Regions from separate parts of the uncultured Azonexus sp. genome, predicted to be linked through region 2. Evidence: predicted binding sites of a transcription regulator. Region 2 holds the regulator's gene; each other region holds the start of a gene.
What was found. Region 2 encodes sigma-54, which starts transcription at its own class of promoters, with help from an activator protein. Its sites were predicted from a motif close to TGGCACGCTTNCTGCTNA; they were not measured.
Positions count from the first base shown of each region.

Region 1: Q0799_RS09000 (Nif11-like leader peptide family natural product precursor) is a predicted target of sigma-54. The motif match lies at 2,912-2,929, and genes of this name have one in related genera.
Region 3: Q0799_RS00465 (TOBE domain-containing protein) is a predicted target of sigma-54. The motif match lies at 7,471-7,488, and genes of this name have one in related genera.

Region 1 covers NZ_CALJNI010000011.1:100,009-109,694, reverse strand. Annotated here, with positions in the region: gene ppsA (phosphoenolpyruvate synthase) at 1-1,367, shown strand, start outside; gene Q0799_RS09010 (hypothetical protein) at 1,428-1,853, opposite strand; gene Q0799_RS09005 (nucleotidyltransferase domain-containing protein) at 1,831-2,421, opposite strand; gene Q0799_RS09000 (Nif11-like leader peptide family natural product precursor) at 2,588-2,806, opposite strand; gene Q0799_RS08995 (LysE family transporter) at 2,966-3,598, opposite strand; tRNA gene Q0799_RS08990 (tRNA-Leu) at 3,670-3,754, opposite strand; tRNA gene Q0799_RS08985 (tRNA-Leu) at 3,809-3,893, opposite strand; gene Q0799_RS08980 (MBL fold metallo-hydrolase) at 3,959-5,035, opposite strand; gene Q0799_RS08975 (DUF533 domain-containing protein) at 5,041-5,988, opposite strand; gene Q0799_RS08970 (PaaI family thioesterase) at 6,079-6,540, opposite strand; gene Q0799_RS08965 (malonyl-CoA decarboxylase) at 6,700-8,037, shown strand; gene Q0799_RS08960 (YitT family protein) at 8,034-8,642, shown strand; gene Q0799_RS08955 (DUF2917 domain-containing protein) at 8,648-8,971, opposite strand; gene Q0799_RS08950 (PLP-dependent aminotransferase family protein) at 9,116-9,686, shown strand, end outside.
Region 2 covers NZ_CALJNI010000004.1:73,145-82,830, forward strand. Annotated here, with positions in the region: gene recA (recombinase RecA) at 57-1,079, shown strand; gene recX (recombination regulator RecX) at 1,072-1,506, shown strand; gene lptB (LPS export ABC transporter ATP-binding protein) at 1,503-2,237, shown strand; gene Q0799_RS02990 (RNA polymerase factor sigma-54) at 2,262-3,716, shown strand; gene raiA (ribosome-associated translation inhibitor RaiA) at 3,731-4,054, shown strand; gene ptsN (PTS IIA-like nitrogen regulatory protein PtsN) at 4,106-4,555, shown strand; gene hprK (HPr(Ser) kinase/phosphatase) at 4,564-5,499, shown strand; gene Q0799_RS03010 (adenylate/guanylate cyclase domain-containing protein) at 5,520-6,410, opposite strand; gene ttcA (tRNA 2-thiocytidine(32) synthetase TtcA) at 6,474-7,343, opposite strand; gene Q0799_RS03020 (SAM-dependent methyltransferase) at 7,453-8,613, shown strand; gene Q0799_RS03025 (YjfB family protein) at 8,662-8,853, shown strand; gene Q0799_RS03030 (alpha/beta fold hydrolase) at 8,843-9,649, opposite strand.
Region 3 covers NZ_CALJNI010000001.1:99,193-108,878, forward strand. Annotated here, with positions in the region: gene Q0799_RS00420 (diguanylate cyclase) at 1-369, shown strand, start outside; gene Q0799_RS00425 (hypothetical protein) at 379-1,341, opposite strand; gene Q0799_RS00430 (SIMPL domain-containing protein) at 1,493-2,164, shown strand; gene Q0799_RS00435 (hypothetical protein) at 2,168-2,560, opposite strand; gene Q0799_RS00440 (SDR family oxidoreductase) at 2,623-3,480, opposite strand; gene Q0799_RS00445 (helix-turn-helix domain-containing protein) at 3,571-3,981, shown strand; gene modC (molybdenum ABC transporter ATP-binding protein) at 3,989-5,059, opposite strand; gene modB (molybdate ABC transporter permease subunit) at 5,061-5,738, opposite strand; gene modA (molybdate ABC transporter substrate-binding protein) at 5,752-6,498, opposite strand; gene Q0799_RS00465 (TOBE domain-containing protein) at 6,521-7,339, opposite strand; gene Q0799_RS00470 (TOBE domain-containing protein) at 7,516-7,944, shown strand; gene Q0799_RS00475 (DUF2478 domain-containing protein) at 7,959-8,477, opposite strand; gene rimO (30S ribosomal protein S12 methylthiotransferase RimO) at 8,615-9,686, shown strand, end outside.

The DNA of each region.
Region 1 (9,686 bases), on a different contig from region 2:
AGTCGCAGGCTGCCGCCGGCAAGCAGGAGAAGTTCAAGCTCAAGTCCTTCTCCAAGGTGCTCGCCTCCGGCCGCGCCATCGGCCAGAAGATCGGCGTCGGTCCGGTCCGTATCGTCAAGGACCCGAAGGAGATGGACCAGGTCAAGCCGGGTGACGTGCTCGTCGCCGACATGACCGACCCGAACTGGGAACCGGTGATGAAGCGCGCTTCCGCCATTGTCACCAACCGTGGTGGCCGCACCTGCCACGCCGCGATCATCGCCCGCGAACTCGGCATCCCGGCCATCGTCGGTTGCGGCGACGCGACCGAAACGCTGAACGAAGGCGATACCGTCACCGTCAGCTGCACGGAAGGCGATACCGGCCACGTCTATCGCGGCCGCCTCGACTACGAAGTCACCACCCGCGACATCTCGGCCATGCCGGACGTCCCGGTCAAAGTCATGATGAACGTCGGCAACCCGGAACTGGCCTTCGAATTTGCCCAGCTGCCGAACGCCGGTGTCGGTCTGGCCCGAGTCGAGTTCATCATCAACAACGTGATCGGCATCCACCCCAAGGCCATCCTCGACGTCGAGCGCCTGCCGGCTTCGAAGCGCGACGAGATCAAGCGCCGCGCCCGTGGCTACGCCAGCCCGAAGGACTTCTTCGTCGAGAAGCTGGTCGAAGGCGTGTCCACCATCGCCGCCGCCTTCTGGCCGAACCCGGTGATCGTCCGCCTGTCCGACTTCAAGTCCAACGAATACCGCAAGCTGCTCGGCGGCGAACTGTACGAGCCGGAAGAAGAAAACCCGATGCTCGGCTTCCGCGGCGCCTCGCGCTACATCGCGCAGTCGTTCCGCGACTGCTTCGAGATGGAATGCCGTGCCATGAAGCGCGTGCGTGAAGAGATGGGCCTGACCAACGTCCAGTTGATGGTCCCGTTCGTGCGCACCGTCGGCGAAGGCCAGGCGGTGGTCGACCTGCTCGCCGAACACGGCCTGAAGCAGGGCGAGAACGAACTGAAGTTGATCATGATGTGCGAAATCCCGTCGAACGCCCTGTTGGCCGACGATTTCCTGAAGATCTTCGACGGCTTCTCGATCGGCTCCAACGACCTGACCCAGCTCAGCCTCGGCCTCGACCGCGACTCCGGTCTGGTCGCCAACCTCTTCGACGAGCGCGATCCGGCCGTCAAGATGCTGCTGGCGATGGCCATCTCCGCTGCCAACAAGGCCGGCAAGTACATCGGTATCTGCGGTCAGGGCCCGTCGGACCACCCGGACCTCGCCGAGTGGCTGATGGATCAGGGCATCAGCTCGATCTCGCTGAACCCGGACACCGTCGTCGATACCTGGACGCGCCTGGCGACGCACAAGAAGGGCTGATCCTTGCGATCAATCGTGGTGTAAAAACCAGAAAGGCCGGGAGCGATCCCGGCCTTTTTTTTATTCTCTGTCTTTGGTTAATCGATCAACCGCTGCGATCAGCGCTGCAACCAATTCAGACAACTCGCTGATGGTCGACTCCTCGACCTCAAGAAATCCCTCGTACTCAGCGAGATTCCGCTTCTGATGCGCGCTGTCGAGAATGCGCCATTGCACGGCCGACCAGCCTAGCGTGTGAGGCAGGCACTGGAAAACGGTGTAGCGGTTTTCACTGCGGTAGCCGTGCCAGCGTAATGCGGCCAGTGCGGCGGCGTGGGCGGCGTTGTAAATGGAGGTGAAGCGGCCTTCGGCGGAAATGCTGGCAACTTGCGCGTCGTCGAAGCGGGTCCGGGCCATGCTCAGCAGGCGAACAACTTCGAGGTTGTTGCGCGCTTCGGCCTTCAGTTGGCCGATACGAACCAGGTTATCCAGCGCCGCTTGCGGCAAGGTTTTCTCCGATCAGAGGCAGGGTCGGCTGGGCGAGGATGCGGTTGATGAAGGAATCCGGCTCGGCCAAGCGTTTCGTGTATTCCGATTGAGTATAGCAGTTGGGGTTGATTTTCCGCCCGAGTTGTCCTTCGAGCGGCAGGAGTAGGGTCAGGACTTCGTTCAGCGAAAGCTGCTCGCCGACCAGCAACAGGTCGATGTCGCTTTGCGCGGTATCGCTTCCCTTGGCTACAGAGCCGTAGATGAACGCGATGCTCAAGCGTGAAGCGAGGGGCTGCAGGGCTTCGGCGATCAGCGGCGCGATCCCTAGTGTCTTGCGAGTCAGGGCCAGCAATTCGCCGTACACCGGGCTATCGGGATTGGCCTGAAAGCGGCGCTGGTTGCCGACGTGTTCTGAAAGCACCAGTCCGGCATCGACCAGCCGATTCAATTCGCGTTGCAGTGAGGCGCTGCCGAGCAGCGTCAGGCGACGCAGTTCGCTAAGGTGATAGCTGCGTTCCGGCTGACCGAACAGCCAGCGGAAAACTCGTGCTTGGCTATCGGAGAAAAGGGCGGTGGCAATCGACATGTCCAGATATTAGCATGATCGTGCCAATAATTGGCTTGTTATCTTGTGAGCTATTCTGATTTGTGTTGGGAGGATGCGGCACGAAAAGCCCTTGATTTTCTAGTTTGCCGCATTGTTGCGCTGGAAATGAAGAAGGCCGGGAGCGATCCCGGCCTCTTCAATTCACTCAACTGGGCAGCAGGTTCTTGACCAGGCGCTCGGAGAGCTGTTCGTGGGTGAATTGCGGTTCGTTCGGCGGGTAGAGCGAGTCTTCGTCGAATTCAAAACCATGCTCGCGGGCGAGGCTGCGCAGTTCCTTGAGTTTCTGGCAGGCCTTGAGTGCTTCGCCTAGGGCGGCGTCGGCCCGGGCTTTTTCGGAAAATGCCTTGATGTTGGCAACGGACATCGGGATTTCTCCTGAGAATTTGCGTTGGTGGATGAACTGGTGCACATCCGGGCATGTGTCGGGTTCTCGACAAAAATGCGGGATTGAGCAACCAGGAGAACCTGGTAAGCAAATTCAGTGCCGCTTCAACGTCTGGAGAGCAGTGTGGGTGGCGTCAGGCTAGTGCGCCGCCTGCCTGAGCGTCGCCAGCAGCGCGGCGGCGGCGCCGAACAATCCACCGAAAACCCGGTTGAGCAGGCGTTGTTGTCCGGGTTCGCGCAGCAGTCGCAGAACGCGGGCGGCGAGGCCGGTGTAGCCGGCCATGACGATCAGGTCGACGCCGACCATGGTGATGGTCATGGTCAGGTATTGCGCCAGCAGCGGCCGGGTTGCATCAAGGAATTGCGGCAGGACCGCGAGAATGAAGACAATGGCCTTAGGGTTGCTGGCATTGACGATGAAGCCGCGCAGCACCAGCGCGCCGGGATGGCCGCGACGCTTGTCGACCGCCTCGGCATGCAGGTCGCCGGGCGGTGAGGTCCATTGTTTCCAGCCGAGATAGAGCAGGTAGAACACACCGAACCATTTGATCAGCGCAAAGGCCAGTTCGGAGCGGGCAAGGATGGCGCCCACTCCAGCAGCAACGATGGCGATCTGCAGGATCAGCGCCAGTTGCAGGCCGATGGCGTTCCAGAAACCGCGCCGAAAACCGAAACTGAGTCCGGAGGACATCGAGGCAACGGCGCCGGCACCAGGCGACAGGCTGATGACCCAGCAGGCAATGAAGAAGGCGAACCAGGTGTCGAGGGACATGAGTGAGGCTTTTCGAATCCGTGCGCAATGTCTGCGAGGATAGGCGGCAAACCCGGGCCTGTCGAGGAATTTGGTGCTCTGGGCGAGACTCGAACTCGCACACCTTGCGGCACTACCCCCTCAAGATAGCGTGTCTACCAATTTCACCACCAGAGCATTGGTCCGTTTGCGCGGACGCGGAGAAACGAGGCGATTCTCCGGTTTTTTCGTTGGTGCCCAGAAAGGGACTCGAACCCCCACGGTGTTACCCGCTAGTACCTGAAACTAGTGCGTCTACCAATTCCGCCACCTGGGCAGGCGTCGAAAGAAGGCGCGGATTCTAATGCCTGGCTCGTGACTTGCCAAGCCTTTTTTGCGATTTCAACGCAGTGGCAGTGCCCGGGTTTCGCCCTGGCGGGGTAGCCAGAAACGGCTTTCCGGCAATTGTCGCCTTTCAAGCGCAGCGGCGACGTCGCGTGGCGGCTGGTCGAAGCTTTCCTGCGACAGCGCGAAACTGCCCCAATGGACGCCGATGGCGTGGCGCGCGTCGGTGTCTTCCATGATCTGGACGGCCTCGTCCGGATTGTTGTGCTGGGGGCGCATGAAGTCGCGCGGCTCGTAAGCGCCGATGGGAACGGCAAGCAGGTCGACCGGGCCGAGGCGCCGGCGGATTTCCTTGAAGTCAGCCGAGTAGCCGGTGTCGCCGGTGTAGAGGAAGGCGCTGCGGCGGCCGTCGTGGTTGATGTCGAGGAAGAAGCCGCCCCACAGCGTGGTGTTGGTGTCGAACGGCGTGCGTTTGCTCCAGTGCTGGGCGGGTGTGAAATGTATGCGCAGGTCGCTCAGATCGATTTGCTGCCACCAGTCGAGTTCGCGGACGCGGGCCATGCCGAGCTTGTCGAACCAGGCCTTGACGCCAAGCGGGACGATGAATTCCGGCGTGTCGCCACGAGCCAGCAGGGCGGTCAGCGTGGCTTCGTCGAGGTGGTCGTAGTGGTTGTGCGAGATCAGCACCAGGTCGATGCGCGGCAGTTCCTTGACGGTCAGCGGCGGCGGCACCTGGCGCCGGGCCGACAGCCAGGAAAACGGGCCGGCATGGTCGGACAGGTTGGGGTCGATCAGGATGTTGCGCCCACCCGCCTGCAGCAGCAGGCTGGCGTGACCGAGCCAGGTGATGCGCGGTGGGCCGGCTGGGTCATTGAGCTGGGCGCGATCCGGGGTTGCCAGCCAGCGTTCGGCAAAGGCGGCGTAACCGCCTTCGGGTTCGGCCAGTGGGCGGAAGTCGCCGCGCCAGCGACGCTGGATGACTTCATACCAGGGCGCGCCGCCGCGCACGCTCGGATCGTTGTTCACGAAACCGTCGGGGCGGTGGTGAGCCTTGCCGGGGTCGTACCAGCTATTGACCGTGGTGCAGCCGCCCAGCGCAAGGGTCAGCAGCAGCGCCGGAAAAACCCCGCGCATCGGGCTCAGACGCCGCCGCCGCGGACCAGGTTCATGATCTGGGTGGCGTCCAGGGTTTGCGCGCGTTGCTGGATCTGCGGCAGATACTGGGTCTGCATCTGCTTGGCCGGGCCGAGCAGGCCCTGGAAGCTTTCCTGCAGCAGTTGCGTGCTCATCTGGCGGCCACCGGCGTAATAGCGCTTGGCAACCTGGCCGAGGGCATAGGTGCTGGCAAACGAGAAGGCCATGCCGGTCGCGGCGCGGCCGATCTTGCCGGCGGTTTTGCCGGCCATCTTGCCGAGCAGGCCGCCGAGCAGTTTGCGGCCGAATTGTTCGAGGTACTGGGAGGTCAGGCCGACGCCGACGGTGGCCAGGAATTCGCGGATATGGCCCTGGTCGAGTTCGACGCCGTAAGCCTTGCCGATGCGGTAGACCATCTTCACCTGCAGCGGAATGATCGCCACCGAGGCCCAGGATTGCGGCAGCAGTTCGAGGGCGCCGTTGAGGATGGAATAGTTGAGGATGGATTTGTCGAGTTCGGCCTCGTTGACCGCCGGCTGCGCGCTGGCGGCGGCCGCGACGGCAACCGGTGCGGCGGCAGCGGCGGTGGCGGCGAGCGTGTCGGCCTGGCTGGCAAAGGCGGTGACTTCGGCGTCGCCATCGAGGCCGAGACGGGTTTTCAGATTGGCCAGGAAGGTCTGCTCGGCTGCCGTCTGCACACCGTCGGCATCGCAGACGCAGACGGCCATTTCGTAGGCGAACTGGCGCTGGCCGAGTTCGCTCAGTGCTTGCACGGCAGCGTCCAGCGTGACCCGCTTGAACAGCACGTCCTGGTAGAGCTTCGGCAGTTCCGGCGCATCGGCGCCCATCGATTCGGCGAAGCGACGGATGTGCTCGCGTTCGCGGTCGTCATTGCTGCCATCGGCGAAGGCGGCGAACAGGCTGATGGTCAGGACGGCGTTTTCCGGGGTCATGGCTTTTTTCTACGAGGTTGGGATGGCTGCATTGTGCCGATACCCCCCGTCTTTTTACAGGGGGTATCTGTAACGATGTGTTGCCGAGGTTCAGGCAGCGAAACTGGGCGGCATCTGGGCGGCGACGATTTCACCGCGGGCGGTGGCGACGCCTTCGGCATAGACCGTGGCTTCGACGATGACCTTGCGCCCGCGGATTTCCTTGATCCGGCCGCGGATTTCCAGTTCCGGGCCGAGCGGGGTCGGCTTCAGGTAATCGACGTGCAGCGAGGCAGTGACGAAACGGAAGGGCGGTTCGCTGTCCATCGGCCGGTTCTCCGCGCGATACATCGCGGCGGCGGCCGAGCCGGTGCCGTGGCAGTCGATCAGCGAAGCCAGCAGGCCGCCGTAGACGAAGCCGGGAATGGCCGTGTGTTCGGGGCGTGGCGTGAAGCGGGTGACGGTTTCGTCGCCGTCCCAATAGGTCTTGATCTGGTGGCCGTGCTCGTTCAGCCGGCCGCAGCCGTAGCAGTGGGCGACGTTCTCCGGGTAGAAATCCTGAAATGCTGACATCTGCTGTCTCCTTGTTGAATGAATATTGTCGGATGATGATAGAACCTTGTTGGCGGCATGGCGATTGCAAGCGCGGACAGATTGCATGAAAAGACCGCCAGGTGCCGAGGCTGACTCAGTCTGGCTTCTCGGGCAAAATGACGGGGAGGAGAGAAGCCGATGACGAACGACAGCCTGGTTGGAAAATTGCGTTCCCTGATCGCCCCGGATACCCGGCCGGCGCCGCTGAATGCGCGTGGCATCGAACGCCTGCGGGCGCAGTTGCGCGAATGCGCGGCCGGGCAGGGCGGCGAGGTGTCGGCGCGGGCGCGGGCGGCGCGGCTGGCGGAAACCTATCTGGGGCTGGACGACGCCGGCCGGCAGCAGTTCCTGAAGCTGATCGCGCTCGAATTCGGGCCGGACCCGGCCAAGGTGGCGGCGGCGCATGCGGCCTACCAGGCGGCGGTCGGCACCGACGGCCAGTGGCGGGCCGAAGCCGCCTTGCGCACGGCCATGCGCTCCTCGCGCATCCGCATCATGACCCAGTTCAACGCCATTCCGCAGGGCGTCAAGTTCCTCGTCGATCTGCGCGCCGACCTCTTGCGTTATCTGGAAAACGACCGCGAGCTGGCGGTCCTCGACCGCGAACTGGAGTCGCGGTTCAATGCCTGGTTCGACGTCGGTTTTCTTGAGCTGCAGCGGCTGACCTGGAATACGCCGGCGTCGCTGCTGGAAAAGCTGATCGAATACGAGGCCGTGCACGAAATCCAGTCCTGGGCCGACCTGAAGAACCGTCTCGATTCCGACCGCCGCCTGTATGCCTTCTTCCATCCGCGCATGCCGGCCGAGCCGCTGATCTTCGTCGAGGTGGCGCTGACCGACCATCTGGCCGGCAACGTCCAGGAGCTGCTCGACGAGCACGCACCGGTGTTCGACAACCGCAAGGCCGACACCGCCATTTTCTATTCCATTTCCAATACCCAGGTCGGACTGCGCGGCGTCTCCTTCGGCAGTTTCCTGCTCAAGCGCGTGATCGACGACCTCAAGCGCGATTTCCCCAAGCTCGACAAGTTCGCCACGCTGTCGCCGATTCCGGCGCTGGCCAGCTGGCTGCGCCGGAACCCCGAGGCGCTGGCCGAGGCCGGCATTCCCTTGTCGCAGGACGCTATGAGCGACGGCGCCTGGGCGGCGGACCGGGAGATGGTCCGCCGGCTGCGCGACCCGCTGACCCGGCTGACCGCGCGTTACCTGGCCAGTGCCAAACGCGGCGGGCAGGCCGATGGCCCACCCTACGATCCGGTGTCGCGCTTCCATCTGGGCAACGGTGCCCGGGTCGAGCGTCTGAATTTCCTCGCCGACAACTCGGCCAAGGGGTTTGCCCAGTCGTTCGGGATGATGGTCAATTACTGCTATGACCCCGAGGAAATCGAGAGCAATCTCGAAGCCTTCGCCAGCAGCGGGCGGATCGCCATGTCGGCGGCCGTGCGTCGGCTGGCCCGCAACGTCGTCAGCGCATGAAGCCCGAGCAGGTTACCCGCCACAGTCTGTTCGAGGACGCCCAGGCCCTGCTGGTGGCGCCGATGTTCGTCGCCTTCGCCGTGATGCTGTTCCAGCATGCCGGCCTGCTCACTGGCGGTACCGTCGGCCTGGCCTTCCTGGTGCATTACATCTACGACTGGCCGATGGCCTGGGTCGTGTTCCTGATCAACCTGCCGTTCTATGCCTTTGCCTGGCGGGCGATGGGGACGGTGTTCACGCTGAAGACCTTTTTCTGTGTCGGCCTGCTGTCGATCTACACGGCGGTGTTGCCGGGGGTGATCGCGCTGGAGAGTGTCGACCGCCTGTTCGCCGCCGTCATGGGCGGTTTCCTGATCGGTGTCGGTCTGTTGATGATCATCCGCCACAAGGCAAGTCTCGGCGGCCTCGGCGTGCTTGCGCTCTACCTGCAGAACACGCGCGGCTGGCCGGCGGGCAAGGTGCAGATGGCGGCCGACGTGCTGATCCTGGTTGCCGGCCTGTACATCCGCGACCCGTTTACCGTGGCCCTGTCGATTGTCGGGGCGCTGGCGCTGAATCTGGTGCTGGCGGCCAACCACAAGGCTGGCCGCTATCTCGGTACCTGATTGGCTCAGGCCGTCAGGCGGCCGACCGCCATGGCTGCCGCGTGCCGCATTTTGTCGCCGATCTGGGTAATGGCGCGGACCAGACGGACGCTGGCGCTGTGTTCGAAGCGGACCGCCGCGTCGCCGCCGATGCTTTCGATGACGATGCGGCCGGCACCGCGAACGCGATAGCTTTCGCCGCTGGCCAGCACGATGTCGCCGGCGTCGCCGGTAATCGTCATCCACAGGACGCCGCGCGTGCAGCGGACGATGATGCCCGATGCGTCCGAGAGGCGGAGCGGGCAGTGTTCCCGCAACTGGAGTTCCCTTTCACCAAGATCGATCTTCATGTGCATCTCCTTTCTGTATGCACGCACAGTTTAGGGGCGAAAGAAATACTGATACAGTCACACAAAAACAAAATTGTGACCATTACAGTTGCTCGTGTTTCCAACTGTGCTGGTCTGTTTGAATGACAACTGTATTGGTGACCCATGGCCGTTGAACCCCTTCGTTACGAGAAACTGGCCGGCGAACTGGCCGGCATGATCAGCGGCGGCATCCTGTCGCATGGCGAACGCCTGCCATCGGTGCGCCGTCTGGCACAGGAGCGGCGGCTGTCGGTGTCCACCGTGGTGCAGGCGCTGCGCCAGCTCGAGGAGCGCGGGCTGGTCGAGGCCCGGCCGCAATCCGGTTATTTCGTCCGCCCGGCACCGGTCGTGCGCAGCGAACCGCAAACGCGGTCGACGCCGGATGCGCCGATGCCGGTCGATATCTCGCAACGCCTGGTGCATGTGCTGCAGGCCGGTGCCCGTCCGGACGTGGCGCCGCTGTCGGCAGCCTTGCCGGCCAATTCCCTGCTGCCGATTGCGGCGCTGCACCGCCTCTACGCCGGGGTCGCCCGGCGCCATCCGCATCTGCTGGAGGTGGACAGTCACGTCAACATGGACCAGCCGGCGCTGGTGCGTCAGCTGGTGCGTCGCTCGCTGGCCTGGGGCGGGCCGCTGGCGCCGGAGGAATTCATCATCACCAATTCCTGCACCGAGGCGCTCAATCTCTGCCTGC
Region 2 (9,686 bases):
TTTTGTTCCATCCATGGCCCTGTGCCATAATCCACATAACGTTTCGAGGTAAGAACATGGACGACAACAAGGCAAAGGCGCTCGCCGCAGCGCTGCAACAGATCGAAAAGCAGTTCGGCAAGGGTTCCATCATGAAGATGGGCGATGCCGAAATCGACGAGGGCATCCAGGTCGTGTCGACCGGCTCGCTCGGCCTCGACATCGCACTCGGCGTCGGCGGCCTGCCGCGCGGCCGGGTGGTCGAGATCTACGGTCCGGAATCGTCGGGCAAGACCACGCTCTGTCTGCAGGTCGTCGCCGAGATGCAGAAGCTTGGCGGTACCGCTGCCTTCATCGATGCCGAACATGCGCTCGATCCGCAATATGCCCAGAAACTCGGCGTCAATGTCGGCGAGCTGCTGATCTCGCAGCCCGATACCGGCGAACAGGCGCTGGAAATCGCCGACATGCTGGTCCGTTCCGGCTCGGTCGACATCATCGTCGTCGACTCCGTGGCCGCCCTCACCCCGCGTGCCGAAATCGAGGGCGAGATGGGCGACCAGATGGTCGGCCTGCACGCCCGCCTGATGTCGCAGGCGCTGCGCAAGCTGACCGCCAACATCAAGAAGACCAACACGCTGGTCATCTTCATCAACCAGATCCGGATGAAGATCGGTGTCATGTTCGGCTCGCCGGAAACCACCACCGGCGGCAACGCGCTCAAGTTCTACGCTTCGGTCCGTCTCGACATCCGCCGCATCGGCGGGATCAAGAAGGGCGACGAGGTGGTCGGCAGCGAAACCCGCGTCAAGGTGGTCAAGAACAAGGTGTCGCCGCCGTTCCGCGAGGCCATCTTCGACATCCTCTACGGCGAGGGGATTTCCCGCGAGGGCGAGATCGTCGAAATGGGCGTCGCTCACAAGCTGGTCGACAAATCCGGTGCCTGGTATTCGTACAAGGGCGAGAAGATCGGCCAGGGCAAGGACAACGCCCGCGAGTTCCTCAAGTCGCACCCGGAAATTGCCCAGGAAATCGAAGCCGGCATCCGCGAGGCGGCGAGCACCACCGTGATCAAACCGAGCAAGGCCGCCAATGGCTGATCTGCGGGTGCGTGCCTTGCAGTGCCTGACCCGGCGGGATCACAGCCGGGCCGAACTGCATGCCAAACTCGCGGCGCATGCCGACAGTGAAGAAGCCCTGACGGCGGTGCTCGATGCCTTGCAGGCCGAGCACCTGCTGTCGGATACCCGTTATGCCAGCCAGCGCGTTTCGGCGCGCGCCAATCGCTACGGCAACGGCCGCCTGCGCCAGGAATTGCGGCAAAAGGGCGTCAGCGATGGCGACATCGAAGCCGCCCTGCCCGAGGCCGGCGACGAGGGCGAGCGCTGCCGGGCGATCTGGGCGAAAAAGTTCGGGCAGCCCCCCCAATCTGCAGAAGAACGTGCCAAACAGATGCGTTTCCTGCAATATCGCGGCTTTTCTGCAGAAGCGATCCGCCAGACCCTGCGCGGAGCCAGTGAAGAATGAGCCAGCCAACCGCCACCCTGTCCGCGCACAACCTGAAAAAGCGTTACAAGGCGCGCACCGTCGTCGAAGACGTCTCCTTCTCGGTGCGCTCCGGCGAAGTGGTCGGTCTGCTCGGGCCGAACGGTGCCGGCAAGACCACCTGTTTCTACATGATCGTCGGCCTGGTGGCTGCCGATGGCGGCGAAGTCTATATCGACGACGAGCGCCTCACCCACCAGCCGATGCATTCGCGTGCCCGTACCGGTCTGTCCTACCTGCCGCAGGAGGCCTCGGTGTTCCGCAAGCTCAACGTCGAGGAAAACATCCTCGCCGTGCTCGAACTGCAGAAGCTTTCACCCGACGAGTGCAGCCAGCGACTGGAAAGCCTGCTCAACGAACTGCACATCACCCATGTCCGCCACGTGAATGCAGCGGCACTGTCCGGCGGCGAACGGCGGCGTGTCGAAATTGCCCGCGCGCTGGCCACCAATCCGCGCTTCATCCTGCTCGACGAGCCGTTTGCCGGGGTCGATCCGATTGCCGTGCTGGAAATCCAGAAGATCATCCGCTTCCTCAAGGAACGCGGCATCGGTGTCCTGATCACCGATCACAACGTGCGCGAGACGCTCGGCATCTGCGATCACGCGGTGATCATCAACGCCGGTCATGTACTTTCCTCTGGACGTCCGGAGGAAATTGTCGACAATGAGAGTGTACGCAAGGTTTATCTCGGCGAGCATTTCCGCCTCTGACCTCGCCAAACCAAGATTGCATCAATGAAACCGGCACTTCAGCTCAAGCTTTCGCAGCATCTGGCCCTGACGCCGCAATTACAGCAGTCGATCAAGCTGCTGCAGTTGTCGACCGTCGAGATGCAGCAGGAAATCGAACGCTACCTGCTGGAAAACCCGATGCTCGAGCGCGACGATGACGGGCCGGGCGAGTCCTTCGCCGGTGCCCAGCAGTTCGATTCGCCCGACAAACCGGTCAGCGAACCTGCGCCGGCGAGCGAATCGCGCGAGGATGCCCAGGGCGAGCCGCCGATGACGCCTGGCGATGTCGACGACGATCGCTGGTCCAGCGATGCCGGCACCTTCACCGGCGCCGGCCGCGACGAGGAAGACGACAACGATCCGCAGGATGCCCACGCTTCCAGCGTCAGCCTGCGCGAGCACCTGGGCTGGCAGTTGGGCATGACCCAGTTGAGCGATCGCGATCGCAGCCTGGTCCGCTTCCTGATCGAAGCGCTCAGCGACGACGGCTATCTCGCCACGCCGCTGGAAGAGCTGCTGGAAACCCTGCCGCCCGAGTACGAAGTCGAACTCGAGGAACTCGAAATCGCCCTGCGCCATATCCAGAATTTCGATCCGACCGGGATCGGTGCGCGCGACCTGCGCGAATGCCTGCTGTTGCAGTTGCAGGCCGAAGAGGATTGCGCCGAGCGCACGCTGGCCCTGACCATTGCCGACAAGCACCTGGAATTGCTGGCTGCCCGCGATTTCGTCAAGATCCGTCGCCTGACCGGTTGCGACGACGAGATCCTGCGTGGCGCGCACGAGCTGATCACCAGCCTCAATCCGCGGCCGGCCGCCGGTTACGCGCAGGACGAAGCGCGCTACATCACGCCCGACGTGATCGTGAAGAAGCTCAAGGGTAAATGGACGGCCTACATCAACCCGGACGCCTACCCGCGCCTGCGCGTCAACCGCCTGTACGCCGACATCCTCGCCCGCCAGCGCCGTGGTAACGGCAACCTGAGCGGCCAGTTGCAGGAAGCCCGCTGGCTGATCAAGAACATCCAGCAGCGTTTCGATACCATCCACCGCGTCACCCAGGCCATCGTGGACCGCCAGCGCCAGTTTTTCGAACATGGCGAAGTGGCGATGCGGCCACTGGTGCTGCGCGAGATTGCCGACCTGCTCGGCCTGCACGAATCGACGATTTCCCGCGTCACCAGCCAGAAATACATGGCCACGCCGCGCGGCATCTTCGAACTGAAATACTTCTTCGGCAGCCATGTGTCCACCGACACCGGTGGTGCCTGTTCTGCCACGGCCATTCGTGCCCTGATCAAGCAATTGATTTCGGCGGAAGATGGCAAGAAGCCCTTGTCGGATAGTCAATTATCCGAAATACTAGGCCAGCAGGGAATTGTCGTTGCCCGACGCACGGTTGCCAAATACCGTGAATCGCTCAACATCCCGCCGGTCAATTTACGCAAGACCCTGTAGAGAGAGGAGAAAAAATGAATCTGCAAATCAGCGGTCACCATATCGAAGTCACCCCGGCACTGCGCGAATACGTCGAGAACAAGCTCGATCCCGTACTCCGTCATTTCGACAAGGTTACCGGCGCCAGCGTCGTGCTTTCCGTTGAAAAGCTGAAGCAGAAGGCCGAAGTCACCGTTCACGTTCCGGGCAAGGACATGCATGTCGAAGAAGCCGGGGACGATCTCTACGCCGCCATCGACGCCATGTTCGACAAGCTCGACCGCCAGGTCCAGAAGTACAAGCAGAAGATGCAGGACCACCATCGTGGCGAAAAGCCGTCCATGCACATCGACGACTAAGCCTGACCGACCGCACCCCGAGGGGTGCGGTTTCTTTGCTGCAAAGTTCCCATGAACCCTCTAGACAACATTCTGACTGCCGATCAGGTCCTGCTCGACCTGGATGCGAGCAGCAAGAAACGCGTTTTTGAACAGGCCGGCATGCTGTTCGAAAGCCGGCTCGACATGTCGCGTTCGTTGATTTTCGACAGCCTGTTCGCACGCGAAAAGCTCGGCTCCACGGGCCTTGGCCAGGGCGTGGCCATTCCCCACGGCCGGATCAAGGGCCTCCAGCAGGCTGCCGGCGCGCTGATCCGTCTGGCGACGCCGATTCCCTTCGATTCGCCGGACGGCCGTCCGGTTACCCTGCTGTTCGTGTTGCTGGTACCGGAACAGGCGACCGAAGAGCATCTGCAGATCCTGTCCGAACTGGCTCAGCGCTTTTCCGACCGCGCCTTCCGCGAAGCCTTGCAGGCCGCCCCGGACGCCGAAGCGGTGCTGGCACTGTTCAAGAAGTCCTGACCGGCGCCGTGCGGCACATCAGCCTGGAGCAGTTGTACCAGGACAACCGCGAGAAGCTGTTGTTCAACTGGCTGGCCGGTCAGCGCAACGACCGGCGCATTGAGCTCAAGGCCGCCAGCAATTACGGTGCCGACGTCGTCGGCCACATCAACATCATTCACCCGGAACGCCTGCAGGTCATGGGGCAGGCCGAATACGACTGGGCCATGCGCATCGGTGAGCGGCGCTTCGGCCAGATGTTCATCGACCTGCTGTCGGCCCGCACGCCGGCGATGATCGTTGCCGACGGCCTGAAGCCCCCCGAATTCATCGTCGATGCCTGCAAGGCCGCCGACGTGCCGCTGATCCTGTCGCCCAAGCACTGTTCGGCGGTCATCGATCACCTGCGCATTTACCTGTCGGCCCGCCTGGCCGATACCATCAGCCTGCACGGCGTGTTCATGGACGTGCTCGGCATGGGCGTGCTGATTACCGGCGATTCCGGGGTCGGCAAATCCGAACTGGCGCTGGAGCTGATCTCGCGCGGCCATGGCCTGGTTGCCGACGATGTGGTCGAGATGGCCCGGATCGCGCCGACCACCATCGAAGGCCGCTGCCCCGGCATGCTGCGCGACTTCCTCGAAGTCCGCGGCCTCGGCCTGCTCAACATCCGCACCATCTTCGGCGAGACCGCCTCGCGCCGCAAGATGAAGCTGAAGCTGATCGTGCACCTGCAGCGGACGGTGTCCATGGAAGACGCGCCGCGTCTGCCGCTCGACGCGCAAAGCCAGGATGTGCTCGGCGTGCCGATCCGCAAGGTGGTGATTCCGGTGGCTGCCGGGCGCAACCTGGCGGTATTGATGGAAGCTGCGGTGCGCAACACCATCCTGCAATATCGCGGCATCGACAGCATGCAGGATTTCGTCGAGCGGCAGAGCCGCATGATGAACGACGAGGACGTCTGAGCCGCGCCGGCGGCGACTGATCAGAGGTGTTCGAATTCGACCCGGTCAGCCGCCGGATCGTTGAGCGAGCTGCCGAAACACACGACACCGCTGCCCTCGAGCAGGATTTCATGCTTGCGCAGGGCGATTTCCTGGCGGCCCTGCATGCTCAGGAAACTGCCGTTGGTGCTGGTGTCGATCAGGTAATAGCCATCGCGCCGGCGCTCGATGCGCGCGTGCATGCGCGATACCTTGCGGTTCTGGATCAGCATGGCGCAGGAAGGATCGCGTCCCAGGCTGAGGACCGGCGTATTGTCGTCGATCAGGTAAGCCTTGCCCCGGTAGCGCAGACACAGGCGCTCGGCGAGCTTGTGGCTGAGTGGGCCGAACATCGAGTGTTGCGGTGCCGGCGCGCCATTCTGCGAGGGCCAGTGAATCTGGAATACCGGGACGATGGCATCCTGCTCGAACAGATTGTCGATGTCCGGGCGCGGGTTGGCCTGGACGACGGCGCTGGCCGGCAGGGTCTGGACAACCGGTCCGCTGCACAGGATCTGGTCGGTGGTCGCCAGTGCCGCCATGCGCATGATGCTGGTCAGCTTGCTGGCCGACGGTGCGTCGGTGCCGTCGCTGTCGTGCAGGGCGATGCGGATACCGAGCTTGTGGCCGGAAATTGGCGGCAGGTCGGCAACCCGCTGGTGCATGTCGATGGCCGACTGGCAGGCCGATTCGGCACTCGGGAAAACGGCCAGCAACTCGTCGCCGGCCGTTTGCAGAAGCTTGCCCTGGTAGCCTTCGACCGAGCGGCTCATGCGCTTGATGCAACGGTCGATGGCCCGATCCGCCTCCTGCGCGTTCAAACGCTGATGAAGCGAAGCACTGCCGGAAATGTCGGCAACCATGATGACAGGAATCGGGTGCTGCGCGTTCATGGGCAAGATCGGATCGTTGGACGGCTGATTATATGACGAAGTCCGCCGGTTGACAGCGGGGCGTCATACCGCCGGGCTGATCGGGATGCTGCCGCTGATCGGCATTTCCTCGCTGTCGAACGCGATATCACCCTGCTCTACCGGCGTGTCCAGCGTTAGATTGCGGAAATCGAACAGATTGTTGTCGCCCAGGTGGGACGGCACGACGTTCTGGATCGCGGTAAACACGGCCTCGGTACGCCCGGGGTAGCGCTTGTCCCAGTCGTGCATCATCTCCTTGATCTTCTGCCGCTGCAGGTTCTCCTGCGAACCGCACAGATTGCAGGGAATGATCGGGAATTCCATGCCGCGGGCGAACTTGGCGATATCGGCTTCCGAGCAGTAGGCCAGCGGCCGGATGACCACGTGTGCCTTGTCGTCGGTGACCAGCTTGGGCGGCATGGCCTTCATCTTGCCGCCGAACAGCATGTTCAGGAACAGCGTATGCACCATGTCGTCGCGGTGGTGGCCGAGGGCGATCTTGTTGGCGCCGAGTTCCTTGGCGGTACGGTAGATGATCCCGCGGCGCAGGCGCGAGCACAGCGAGCAGGTGGTCTTGCCCTCGGGAATCTTGTCCTTGACGATCGAGTAGGTGTCGGCTTCGACGATGCGGTATTCGATGCCCAGCGATTCGAAATAGCGCGGCAGCACATCTTCCGGGAAACCTGGCTGCTTCTGGTCGAGGTTCATGGCGATCAGGCGGAACTTGACCGGTGCCCGTTGCTGCAGCGCCATCAGCATGGCCAGCAGGGTGTAGGAATCCTTGCCGCCGGAACAGCAGACCAGGATGGTGTCGCCGTCCTCGATCATGTTGTAGTCCATGATGGCCTTGCCGGTGCGGCCTTCGAGGAATTTGCGGAGTTTTTGCAGATTGGCGGATACGGGGGTGTTCATGGTCGGGAAGTCTTCGCGATGGGCCTGGCTGAATTGCAGCGACCCGCAAGTTTACACGCTTCCCCCGGCAAACCGGCCCGGCGAATTAGAATGGAGCCTTTGCCCGCCGATGAGCCAACTGCCCACGCCCTCTCCCGACGCCCTCGCCCACAGCCGGCTGGTGCATGACGCGATTGCCAGTACCGTGGTCGCCGAAGGCGGCTTTCTGTCTTTCGCCCGCTACATGGAAATGGCGCTTTACGCGCCGGGGCTGGGGTATTACGCGGCCGGGGCACGAAAATTCGGTGCCGCCGGCGACTTCGTTACCGCGCCCGAAATGACGCCGCTGTTCGGTCAGGCCCTCGCTGCCCAGATCGCCCAGGTCATGGCGCTTTCTGCCCGGGCCGTGATCGAGGTCGGTGCGGGTTCCGGGCGACTTGCCGCCGATCTGCTGCTGGCGCTCGAGCAGCTTGGCAGTCTGCCCGACAGCTATGCCATCCTCGATCTGTCGCCCGACCTGCGCGAACGCCAGCGCGAGACGATCGCCGCTGCCGCGCCGCATCTGCTGTCGCGGGTGGTCTGGCTGGACCGGCTGCCGGAAACATTCTCCGGCGTGGTGGTGGCCAATGAACTGCTCGACGCCCTGCCCGCCCATCTGGTGGTCTGGGACGAGGATGTCATCCGCGAACGCGGTGTGGCCCTCGATGCCGACGGCCGTTTCACGTGGAACGAGCGACCGGCCACGGGCGCGCTGCTGGCCGCGGCCCGCGAAATTGCCGATGAAACCGGTACCGGCGGCGCGTATCTGTCCGAGATTTCGCTGGCGGCGCGGGCCTGGTCCGCTGAATGGGGGAAGATACTGCAGCAGGGCGTGCTGCTGCTGATCGATTACGGCTTTCCGCGTCACGAGTTCTACCATCCGCAACGCCGCCAGGGCACCCTGATGTGCCATTACCGCCACCATGCCCACCCGGATCCCTTTTACCTGCCGGGTTTGCAGGATCTGACCGTGCACGTCGATTTCACGGCGATCATCGCCGCCGCCCACGGCGCCGGTCTGGATTTGCTGGGCTACACCAACCAGGGGCAGTTTCTGTTGAATTGCGGACTGCTCGACCATCTGGCCAGAATCCCGGCTGCTACGGCAGAGTATTTCCGGGCGTCGGCAGCCGCGGCAAAACTGATCATGCCGCACGAGATGGGCGAATTGTTCAAGGTCATCGCCATCGGCCGGGAGATCGACGAAACCTTGATCGGTTTTTCCCGCGGCGATCAGAGTCGCCGTTTGTAGAAATAACGACTACACTGAACCCATCAGCCGTTGACCGGGAGTTTTCCGATGGATGTATCCGCAATCGTTGGTGCCAGTGGTGCACTGACCCAGCAGCAGACCGCCATGCAGGCGAGCATGCTGGTGCTCAAGAAGGCCATCGATATCGAAGCCGCCAACGCCCTGCAGCTGTTGCAGACCTTGCCGCAGGCGGCAAGCAATCCGGCCAATCTCGGCAACAGCGTCGATATCAGGGCCTGAGACCGTCCAGCCAGGTCTGAACGATGGCCGCCGCGCGCGGCCATTCCTTTTCATGGGTGATGGCATGGCCCATGTGGCGCAGGATGTGGCAAGGTTCGCCGTAAGTATGTGCCGTGGTCTGGACCAGGAAAGCCGGTACCAGCGCATCCTGGTCGGCACCGACGATCAGCATCGGCGGCCGGTGCATGCGGTAGAGGTTGGGCAGGTTGAACATCGACATGTCCCAGATGGCCCGCTGCGACTCGTTCTGCATCTTGCCCAGCCAGACGGCAAGCATGGCCGGGTCGGCTTCGCCAGCGAACAGCGCATCGCGCAAGGTGTCGGTATCGGTGTAGTTGCCGGCGAGGATGCGGTTGATTTCCAGGAACAGTTCCGGTTTCTGCAGCATCAGGTGAAACTGGGCGGCGATCAGGCCTTGCGGCGGTACCGAGCAGAGCAGGGCCACGGCCGGCGCCGGATGGCGTTCGAGGTATTTCTGCACGACGAAGCCACCCATCGAGTGACCGAGTAGCACCGGGTCGATGGCCAGCGCTTCGATCACGGTGCGGACGTCATCGACGTAATCGCCAATCGACAACCAGTTGATCTGTTCATGCCCCTGGCTGCCGCCATGGCCCCGGAGCGACAGGGCGTAGCAGGGATGGCCGGCGGCCGCGAAATGCGGCATGAAGGTTTCGGTCCACATCCAGCCGCCGGCAAAGGCGCCATGAATGAAGAGAAGCGCCGGTTTGTCGGTGTTGCCGTTGGGCAGGCAGGAAAATACTTCCAGTCCGCCGATGTCTTGGGTTGCTATCATGGGGTTTCAGGCTGTCGCCGTGGTTAAATGCGGGCTT
Region 3 (9,686 bases), on a different contig from region 2:
GGCCATCAGGCCGGCGACGAGTGTCTGTGTGCGGTTGCCGCCTGCCTCGAAAAGGTTGCCGAGCAGGCCAACCAGGACCAGATGGCCCCCGGATTGTTTGCCGCGCGCTACGGTGGCGAAGAATTTTCGCTGATCATTCCCGATGCGGCACCCGGGGTGCATGTGGGCATCGCGCTTGCCGTCGTCGAGGCGATTGCCGCATTGAACATCCGCCACGAGTGGAATGCCGAATGGGGCAAGGTGACGGTATCGGTCGGTGCCACCTGCATGGCGCCCGCCAGCGGCCCCGTGCATCAGGTGTTCCGCATGGCCGACGACCTGCTCTACAAGGCCAAGGAATCCGGTCGCAACCGGCACGAGGCCAACTGAGGCGGGATTTCAGTCCTGGCGGAAGAAGGCCAGGGGGGCATGGCCGGTCGCCCGGTAGGCCTCGCAACGCGAGATGAATTCGCGGGTGCTCTTGGGCATCGGCGTGCGCGCGCGGGTGATGTAGAAAATCAGGTCGCGCCCCTGGCGGAACAGTTGCAGGCCTTCCGCCGTATCGTGGTGGACGGTTTCGCTGCCGGTGGCTACCGGTAGCGGCGTCAGGTTGTCCAGGCGCTCGCCGGCGGTGACCATGATGGCCCAGACGTCGAAAATGTCCGGATCGGTACGCAGCGTTTCGGTCTTGATCTTGGCGGCATTGGCCAGATCGACGATGGCCGACTCGGCGCCGGCGAACGCCGGCAACTGAGCCAGGTTGGTGATCATGCAGCGGGCAATCAGGTCGATGTCGCGCATCGTCTGACCGATCTTGATGTAGCGGCTCTCGTAGAAATCTTCCAGCGGAATCGAGAAGGCGCGGAACGGCTCGCCCCACAGTTCGTCGATGCCTTCCTCGCCGCTGCGGTGCAGCACGTTGCGACCGAGTTCCATGGCTTCGAGCAGGCACCGGCCGCATTCGCGCATCAGCGGGTTGTCGCTGAGGATCTCGATGCCGCAGGCCTGGAGTTCGACCAGCTTGCGGAAGATGTCGGCGGCGCGGTTGAACAGTGCGCCGGCCAGCATGGCGCCCTTGACGCGCCGGCGCGCCGGGTCGGTTTCCGCTTCAAACGCGCTTCTTGCCTCGGCCAGTCGGGTGCCGGGAATGTTCAGGCCGTGTTCGGTATGGTTGAACAGGCGGCGGGTCAGCGCGTCGATCAGGCGCTTCTTGGCTTCCAGCGTATCCGCCGGCACCTTGTACGCCTTGATCCAGTAACCGTCGTAATAGACACGCTCTTCGCCGTTGATGACGCGGCGAGCTCCTTCCACCGGAGTATCTTCCTGGTTTGGCACGCGGTTGAGTTGAAGCACGTTGATCATGGGAGGCAAAGTATTACAAAAGGCGGAGTCCGATACAAGCAAAAATCAGCTATCCAGTTTCTCCCGGGGAAACATATTTTTACTGATTTCCCGTGGCGACGCCCTCCGGCGGCAGATAAGATTCCCCTGTCAATAATTGGAGCAACGACTCATGAAGGCAATCAAGGCAGTGGTTTTCCTCGGCGGGCTGCTGGCGCTCGGTGTCCAGGCGGCTACGACGGTCGATCTGGCCGCCGAAGCGGCGCGGCCGACCGTCAACGACCAGGTCCGCGCGGTCGTCTATAGCGAGGTTCAGGGCAGCAATCCGGCCGATCTGGCGCGTCGCGTCAATCAGGAGATCGCCGGCGGGCTGCAACTGATTCGCGGCAAGGCCGGGGTGACGGTCAAATCCGGCAACCAGTCGACCTACCCGGTCTATGGTCGCGATCAGAAAATCGAAAGCTGGCGCATGCGCAGCGAATTGGTCATCGAATCGCGCGACCTGGGTGCCGTCTCCGAACTGCTCGGCGAACTGCAGCAACGCCGGCTGGCGGTGGCTCAGGTCAGCCAGATGCCGTCGCCGGAAACCCGTCGTCAGGTCGAGGACGAAGCGACGCGCGATGCGATCAAGGCCTTCCAGAGTCGTGCCGAGGTGGTTGCCGGTGCATTGGGCAAAAAGTGGAAGATCAAGCAGTTGTCGGTTTCGCAACAGGGCGGCGCCATGCCCATGCCGGTGTTCCGCGCCGCCAAGGCGATGATGGCCGAAGCCATGCCGGCGCCGCTGGAAGCCGGTGAGAGCCTGCTGACGACGACGGTCAGCGGCCAGATCGAATTGCTCGACTGAGTTTCAGAAGCGCGAGAACAGGTCGCGCAACTTGCACAGCGAGGTGCTGATGTCGAAGCGCGGGTCGGACAGCGCTTCGCCCGCCAGGATGCGGGTGATGGCCACTGCCGGGTCGGTTTCGCCGGTGACCAGTACCTCGCAGCCGCGCAGCCTCATGTGACGGATGAAACCGTCACCGGCGCTGGCAACCACGGCGATGTCGATGCCGTCCAGCGGGTGCGGCCGGTCGTCGGTGAAGACATGCAGCACTTCGTCCTTGGCCAGATCGACCAGGCGCGGGGCCGGCAGTAACTGGCTGGAGCGGTGCTGCGACAGGTCGTAGAGCAGCCACTGCCGGCACTGGCCGGCGTGGCCGCTGACTTCATTGAAATTCCGGGTGGCGATGGCGATTTTCATGAGTGTCGTGAACCAGACAGGAAATCACATGCGCATGCAAGTTTCGCACCCGGAGTCGCCGCTCAGCCCTTGCCCAAGGCGCTGCGCACCGAATCGGCCAGCGGGGTGGTCGGCCGGCCGATCAGCGCGCCCAGTTGCCGGCTGTCGTCGTACAGGCCGCCCTGGGCGGCGCCGGTGTCCGATTCGGCGAGCAGGTCGGCCAGGCCTTCGGGCAGGCCGGCGTTGACCAGTACGCCCCGGTATTCGGCTTGCGGCAGGTTGTGGAAGGCAATCGGCCGGCCCGCCTGGGCGGCGATTTCGGCGGCCAGTCCGGCGAGCGTGTAAGCCCGGTCGCCGGCCAGTTCGTAGGTCTTGCCGGCGTGACCGCCGCCGCTCATCACCACGGCCGCGGCTTCGGCGTAATCGTTGCGCGCGGCCGAGGCAATGCGGCCGTCGCCGGCGCAACCGAGCACGGCGCCGTGGGCGAGGATGGCGTCGATGCCGGCCAGGTAGTTTTCGGTATACCAGCCGTTGCGCAGGATCGTGACCGGCAGGCCGGACGCCCTCAGCGCAGCTTCGGTCGCCTTGTGCTCGGCGGCAATCGGTAGCGGTGAGGTGTCGGCGTGGAGCAGGCTGGTGTAGGCGAGCAGGCCGACATCGGCGCGGCGGGCGGCGTCGATGACCGCCTGGTGCTGGGGCAGGCGACGGCCGATTTCGCTGGACGAAATCAGCAACACCTTGTCGCCGGCGGCAAAGCACCGGGCCAGCGTTTCCGGTCGGTCGTAATCGGCCTCACGCACGGCTATGCCCCGCGCCGCCAGGGCGCCGGCCTTGTCCGGATTGCGCACCGCAGCGGCGATTTCGCTGGCGGGAACGCGCTTGAGCAGCTGCTCGATGACGAGTTGGCCGAGTTGGCCGGTAGCGCCGGTGACGACGATCATGGGACTTCCTTTCTTGATTTCGTGATGGGGAAGCGCAGGATAATGTTTATACTTACGAATAGTAAGTACGCACAAAAAGGTAAGTGTTCAATGAACGACCGGATTTCCCCCGAGCCGCCCGCCACGCTGGCCGAACTGATGCGGCGCGGCAACGTTTTCGCCGAACAATGCCCGTCGCGCGAAGTGCTCAAGCACGTCACCAGCCGTTGGGGTGTCCTGCTGCTGGTGGCCTTGCGCGACGGCACGCAGCGTTTCAGCGATCTGCGCCGCAAGGTCGGCGGCATCAGCGAGAAGATGCTGGCGCAAACCCTGCAATGGCTGGAAGCCGACGGCTTCGTCGACCGCATCGCGCATCCGGTGGTGCCGCCGCACGTCGAGTACAGCCTGACGCCGCTGGGCGAGGAACTGGCGCAGAAGGTCGAGGCGCTGGCCGACTGGATCGAATTCAAGCTGCCGGAAATCATGGCGGCGCGCGCCAGCCGGGAAAACCCGGCGGACTAGCGCCGCCTCATTCCATCAGGGCGACGGATTTGACCTGGACGCGCACCGGCAGGCCGGGAACGATGCCGAGTTGATCGGCTGAACGCCGGGTCAGTCGGGCGACCAGCAGGCTGTCGCCAACGGCAACCCGGACCAGCAGCAGGCCGGGGTGGTCGTCGGCGGCCAGGCTTTCGACCCGGCCGTCGAGGCAGTTCTGGATGCTGCTCGGGCCGGTATCGCCAATCGCCAGACTGACGTCGCGGGCGAGCACGCGCACGCGCACGCGGCGGCCGGCCGGCAGGCCGTTGTCGCGGGTCCACAGGCTGCCGCCGGGGAAATCGACGCGGGCCAGGTGCCATGTCTCATCGATGGCGCCAACGCAGGCCTCAAGCACGACGCCGGCGTCCTCGCCAAGGCGGATGGGGAGGTCGATGCGCGCCAGCGTTTCGGCCAGCGGGCCATGGGCGATCACCCGGCCGCCGTCGAGGGCGACGATGTGGTCGGCCAGGCGGGCGACTTCCTCGGGCGCGTGACTGACGTAGATGACCGGAATGTCGAGTTCGTCGTGCAAGCGTTCGAGGTAGGGCAGGATTTCCTGCTTGCGCTTGAGGTCGAGCGCCGCCAATGGTTCGTCCATCAGCAGGAGCTCCGGGCCGACGGCCAGTGCCCGGGCGATGCCGACGCGCTGGCGCTCGCCACCGGACAGGGCGTCGGGCTTGCGCTCAAGGAGGTGGCCGATGCCGAGCAGTTCGATGGCCGCATCCAGGCTGACCCGGCCCGAACTGCCGCTGCGTTTCTGGCCGAAGCGCAGGTTGTCGAGCACATTCAGGTGGGCGAACAGGCTGGCTTCCTGGAAGACGTAGCCGATGGGCCGCTGGTGGGTCGGTCGCCAGGTCTTTTCGTCCTGCCAGGTCTGGCCCTTGAATACCAGTCGCCCCGGTTGCGCCCGCTCCAGCCCGGCCAGACAGCGCAGCAAGGTCGTCTTGCCCGAGCCGGAATGGCCGAACAGCGCGGTGACGCCGCTGCCCGGCAGCGTCAGGTCGACATCCAGGGTGAATCCCGGCCAGGCCAGCTTGCAGCGAACTTCGATGCCGTCCATCTCAGGCCTCCCGCCGTGGCTTGTCGCGGCGCAGGTACATGGCCAGCAGCACGGCAAACGAGAAGGCCAGCATCACCGCCGACAAGCGGTGGGCGTCGGCATACTCCATGGCCTCGACGTGATCGTAGATCTGTACCGAAGCGACGCGGGTGACGCCGGGGATGTTGCCGCCGATCATCAGAACGACGCCGAATTCACCGACGGTATGCGCAAAACTCAGGATGCCGGCAGTGACGAAGCCCGGCCGGGCCAGCGGCAGCACGACCGAGAAGAAAGTGTCGAGCGGCGAGGCGCCCAGCGTTGCGGCAACCTCCAGCGGTCGTTCGCCAATCGCTTCGAAGGCGTTTTGCAAGGGCTGCACCATGAACGGCAGGGAGTAGAAGACCGACGCAACGACCAGGCCCCAGAAGGTGAATGGTAGTGTTCCCAGGCCGAGCGACTGGGTCAGCTGGCCGACCGGCCCGTTCGGTCCCATGGCCAGCAGCAGGTAGAAACCGAGCACCGACGGCGGTAATACCAGCGGCAGGGCGACGACGGCGCCGCACGGTCCTTTCCACCACGAACGGGTGCGCGCCAGCCACCAGGCGACCGGCGTGCCGATGATGAAGAGGATCAGGGTGGTGATCCCGGCGAGGCGGACGGTCAGCCAGATGGCCTGGAGGTCGGTATCGGTGAGCATGGCGGGAAGAAGTCTAGCGGATTGCGTAGCCGAAGCGCCGGATGATGGCGCGTGCCTTGTCGCCCTTGAGATAGGCCTGTAGCGCGCTGGCGGCAGGGTTGTTCTCGCCGCGCTTGAGGATCACGGCATCCTGGAGGATGGGGTCATGCATTTCGGCCGGTACGATCCAGGCGGAGCCGCCGGTGATCCTGCCATCCTGGAAGACCTGTGACAGGGCGACAAAGCCCAGGTCGGCATTGCCGGTGGAGACGAATTGCAGTGTCTGGGAGATGTTCTCGCCCTGGACGAATTTTGCCTGTACCGCTTCGAGCAGGTTCAGCTTCTTCAGCGTTTCGACCGCGGCGGCCCCGTAGGGCGCGGTTTTGGGGTTGGCAATCGACAGCTTGTTGAATCGGCCGGATTTCAGGACTTCGCCTCCGGCATCGACGAAATTGGCTTTCGATGACCACAGGACCAGCGTCCCGACGGCGTAGGTGAAGCGGCTGCCGGCGACGGCATGGCCTTCCCGCTCAAGCCTGGCGGGCGTCGAGTCGTCGGCGGCGAGCAGCATCTCGAACGGTGCGCCGTTGGTGATCTGGGTGTAGAACTTGCCGGTCGAGCCGAAGGAGAGTTTGGCAAGGTGGCCGGTGTCCCGGGCAAATTCCGCGGCAATCTGCTTCGCCGGCTCGGTGAAGTTGGCGGCGACGGCCACCTGGACTTCGGCAGCGTGAAGACCGGTGGCGGCGAGGAGGGCGGTGAAGAGGACCGACAGACGCTTCATGGGGGATCTCCTGGGTTGGGTTTCAGGCGTACTTGCAAAGGATGACGGACGAAGCCTTGAACACGGCGCAGGCCTGTCCCCCGACGGCGAGGCCGAGCTTGTCGACGCTGTCGTGGGTGACGACGGCGCACACCGATTTGCCCGTCTTCATGGCCAGCGTGACTTCGGAATTCACCGGCCCTTCGTGGATACGGGTGATTTCGCCCCACAGGTGGTTACGCGCCGTGGTTTTCACCGCCGGGTCGTTGAGCAGCAATACCGACGAGGATTTGACCAGCGCGTTGATCTCCATGCCGATGCTCAGGCCCAGGTTCTCCGCCGATTCACCGGTGATCACCGCGACCAGTTCGTTCTCGTCGTCGAGCTTGATGCGCACCTCGTAATCGACATGGCCTTCGCGCAGGCCGACGATGCGCCCGGCAAACTGGTTGCGGGCACTGGTCTTCATCGACATGCGTTTGAGCAACTGGCTGAACTGCTGGAAATCGGTGGCCTGGCCGTCGTTCATGCTCGCCGTCAGCCGGTCGAGTGCCGCCTGGTACTCGGCCTCCAGGGCGCGGTAGAGGGCGATCACCTTGCGTCCGTAGTCGGTCAGCAGCGTGCCGCCGCCGTGCTTGCCGCCGGTTGAGCGCAGCACCAGCGGCTGGTCGGCCAGGTTGTTCATCGCATCGACCGCATCCCAGGCCGCCTTGTACGACAACGGCACGGCTTTTGCTGCCTGCGAGATCGAGCCGTGTTCGTCGATGGCTTCGAGCAGTCGGATGCGCGTGTCGCCCAGGAAATTGCCGAACGGGCCGTCGAATTCGAGCTTGCTGCGCAGGCGGGGGGCGGCTTGATTCATTCGGTTATTTCCTTGCATATATAACGAAATCGAGTTTACCGGAAAATTCTGCTGGTGCTATGGTTGATGCTATGACGCATTCAGGATTAGATTGTCGGCAAGCCGCCAATCGATCGCTGTTTGTTTCGTATATAGCGAAAAACGGGCCAGCCCGAGCCAGCCGTCAGGAGAACGCCATGAATGTCAGCGCACGCAATGTTTTCAAGGGAAAGATCACTGCCCTCACCGACGGCGTCGTCAATGCGGAAATCGAACTCACCCTGCCGGGAGGCGACAGGATTGTCGCAATCGTGACAGAGACCAGCGTCAAGTCGCTGGGTCTGGCCGTGGGCGGGGAGGCCGTCGCCTACGTCAAGGCGCCGTGGGTGATGCTGTTGTCCGGCCAGCCCGACGTGCATTTCTCGGCGCGTAACCAGTTGTCCGGCAAGGTCAGCGCGCTGACCAAGGGGGCGGTGAATACCGAAGTCGCCATCACCCTGGCCGGTGGCAGCGTGGTCCATTCGGTGGTCACCAACGAGGCCGTGCTCGAACTCGGGCTCAAGCTCGGCGAGCCGGCAACCGCGCTGATCAAGGCCAGCCACGTCATTCTTGGCGTGCCGGGCTGAAGGGCGGTAACGGTCTAGCGGGCGCCGATGCTGCTGACCCAGCGCTCCAGTTCGTCGATTGTGGCGCCGAGTTCGCACGCCATGCCGCCGGTGAAGTGGCGCCAGGCGGGCAGGTTGGCGGCCTGGACGACGGTGATGACCGGGATGCCCTGGCTCATCACCTGCAGCATTTCGTCGGCGAAGCCTTCGCCGTCCGCCTCCAGTCCGGAAAAACGGTTGAAGACGGCGAGGTCGGCGCCTTCGGCGGCGATCCGGCGCATCACCTGGGTCGCGTCGGCGATGCCGGCGGCGTCGAGGGAGCAGGCGGTGGACTGGCTGCCGAGGTTCTGCGAGATCGGGTAGCGCTGGCCGGTTTCGATGTCGCTCAGGCTGAACTTGCAGCCCCAGGATTCCGGGCAGGCTTCCTGGACCAGGCCGCGCACGCGCAGGCCTCGTGCCTGCAGGTCGGCGATGAACGCGCGCAGCAGCGGGTCGATGCGGGTGCCGGGCGGCGGGACGATGGCGGCGATGGCCGGGGCTGGGGTCAGGGGCATGGAGCGGATTTTAGGCGGTTTGTGGCGGATTGCACAAAGCCGGCCGGGCACTTTTCGCGAATTCGGCAGTCTGTGCGCTTCCCCGCGTAAAATACGCGCTTTACTCGCCGGCCGCGCCGGAAATCCTGGAAAACCGCATGACCTCATCACCGAAAGTGCCCACCGTCGGCTTTGTCAGCCTGGGCTGCCCGAAAGCCGGCTCCGACGCCGAACTCATCCTCACCCGCCTGCGCGCCGAAGGCTACGAGATTTCGCCCAGCTACGACGATTCCGACCTGGTCATCGTCAACACCTGCGGCTTCATCGACGCCGCCGTCGAGGAATCGCTCGACGCCATCGGCGAGGCCCTGAACGAGAACGGCAAGGTGATCGTCACCGGTTGCCTCGGCGCCAAGGGCGACATCGTGCAGAGCACGCACCCGTCGGTGCTCGCCGTCACCGGCCCGCACGCGATGGAAGAAGTCATGGGCCACGTGCACCAGCACCTGCCCAAGCCGCACGACCCGTATTCCGACCTGGTGCCGCCGCAGGGCATCCGCCTGACGCCGGAGCACTACGCCTACCTGAAGATTTCCGAAGGCTGCAACCACAGCTGTACCTTCTGCATCATTCCCTCGCTGCGCGGCCCGCTGGTCTCGCGCCCGGTCGGCGACGTACTCGCCGAAGCCGAGAACCTGGCCCGCGCCGGGGTCAAGGAAATCCTCGTCATCTCGCAGGACACCAGCGCCTACGGCGTCGACCTCAAGTACCGCACCAGCTTCTGGGGCGGCAAGCCGGTGAAGAGCCGCCTGAAGGAGTTGTGCGACGCGTTGTCGTCCTTCGGCATCTGGGTCCGCCTGCACTACGTCTACCCGTATCCGTCGGTCGACGACGTCATCCCGCTGATGGCCGAAGGCAAGATCCTGCCTTACCTCGACGTGCCCTTCCAGCACGCCAGCCCGAAGATCCTCAAGGCGATGAAGCGTCCGGCCTCGGCCGAGAACACGCTGGAACGCATCGCCAAGTGGCGCGAAATCTGTCCGGAAATCGTCATCCGCTCGACCTTCATCACCGGTTTCCCCGGTGAAACCGACGAGGATTTCGATCAACTGATCCAGTTCCTCGAAGACGCCAAGCTCGACCGTGTCGGCTGCTTTGCCTACTCGCCGGTCGAGGGCGCCACCGCCAACGAGATTCCCGGCCTGCCGCCGGAAAGCGTGCGCGAGGACC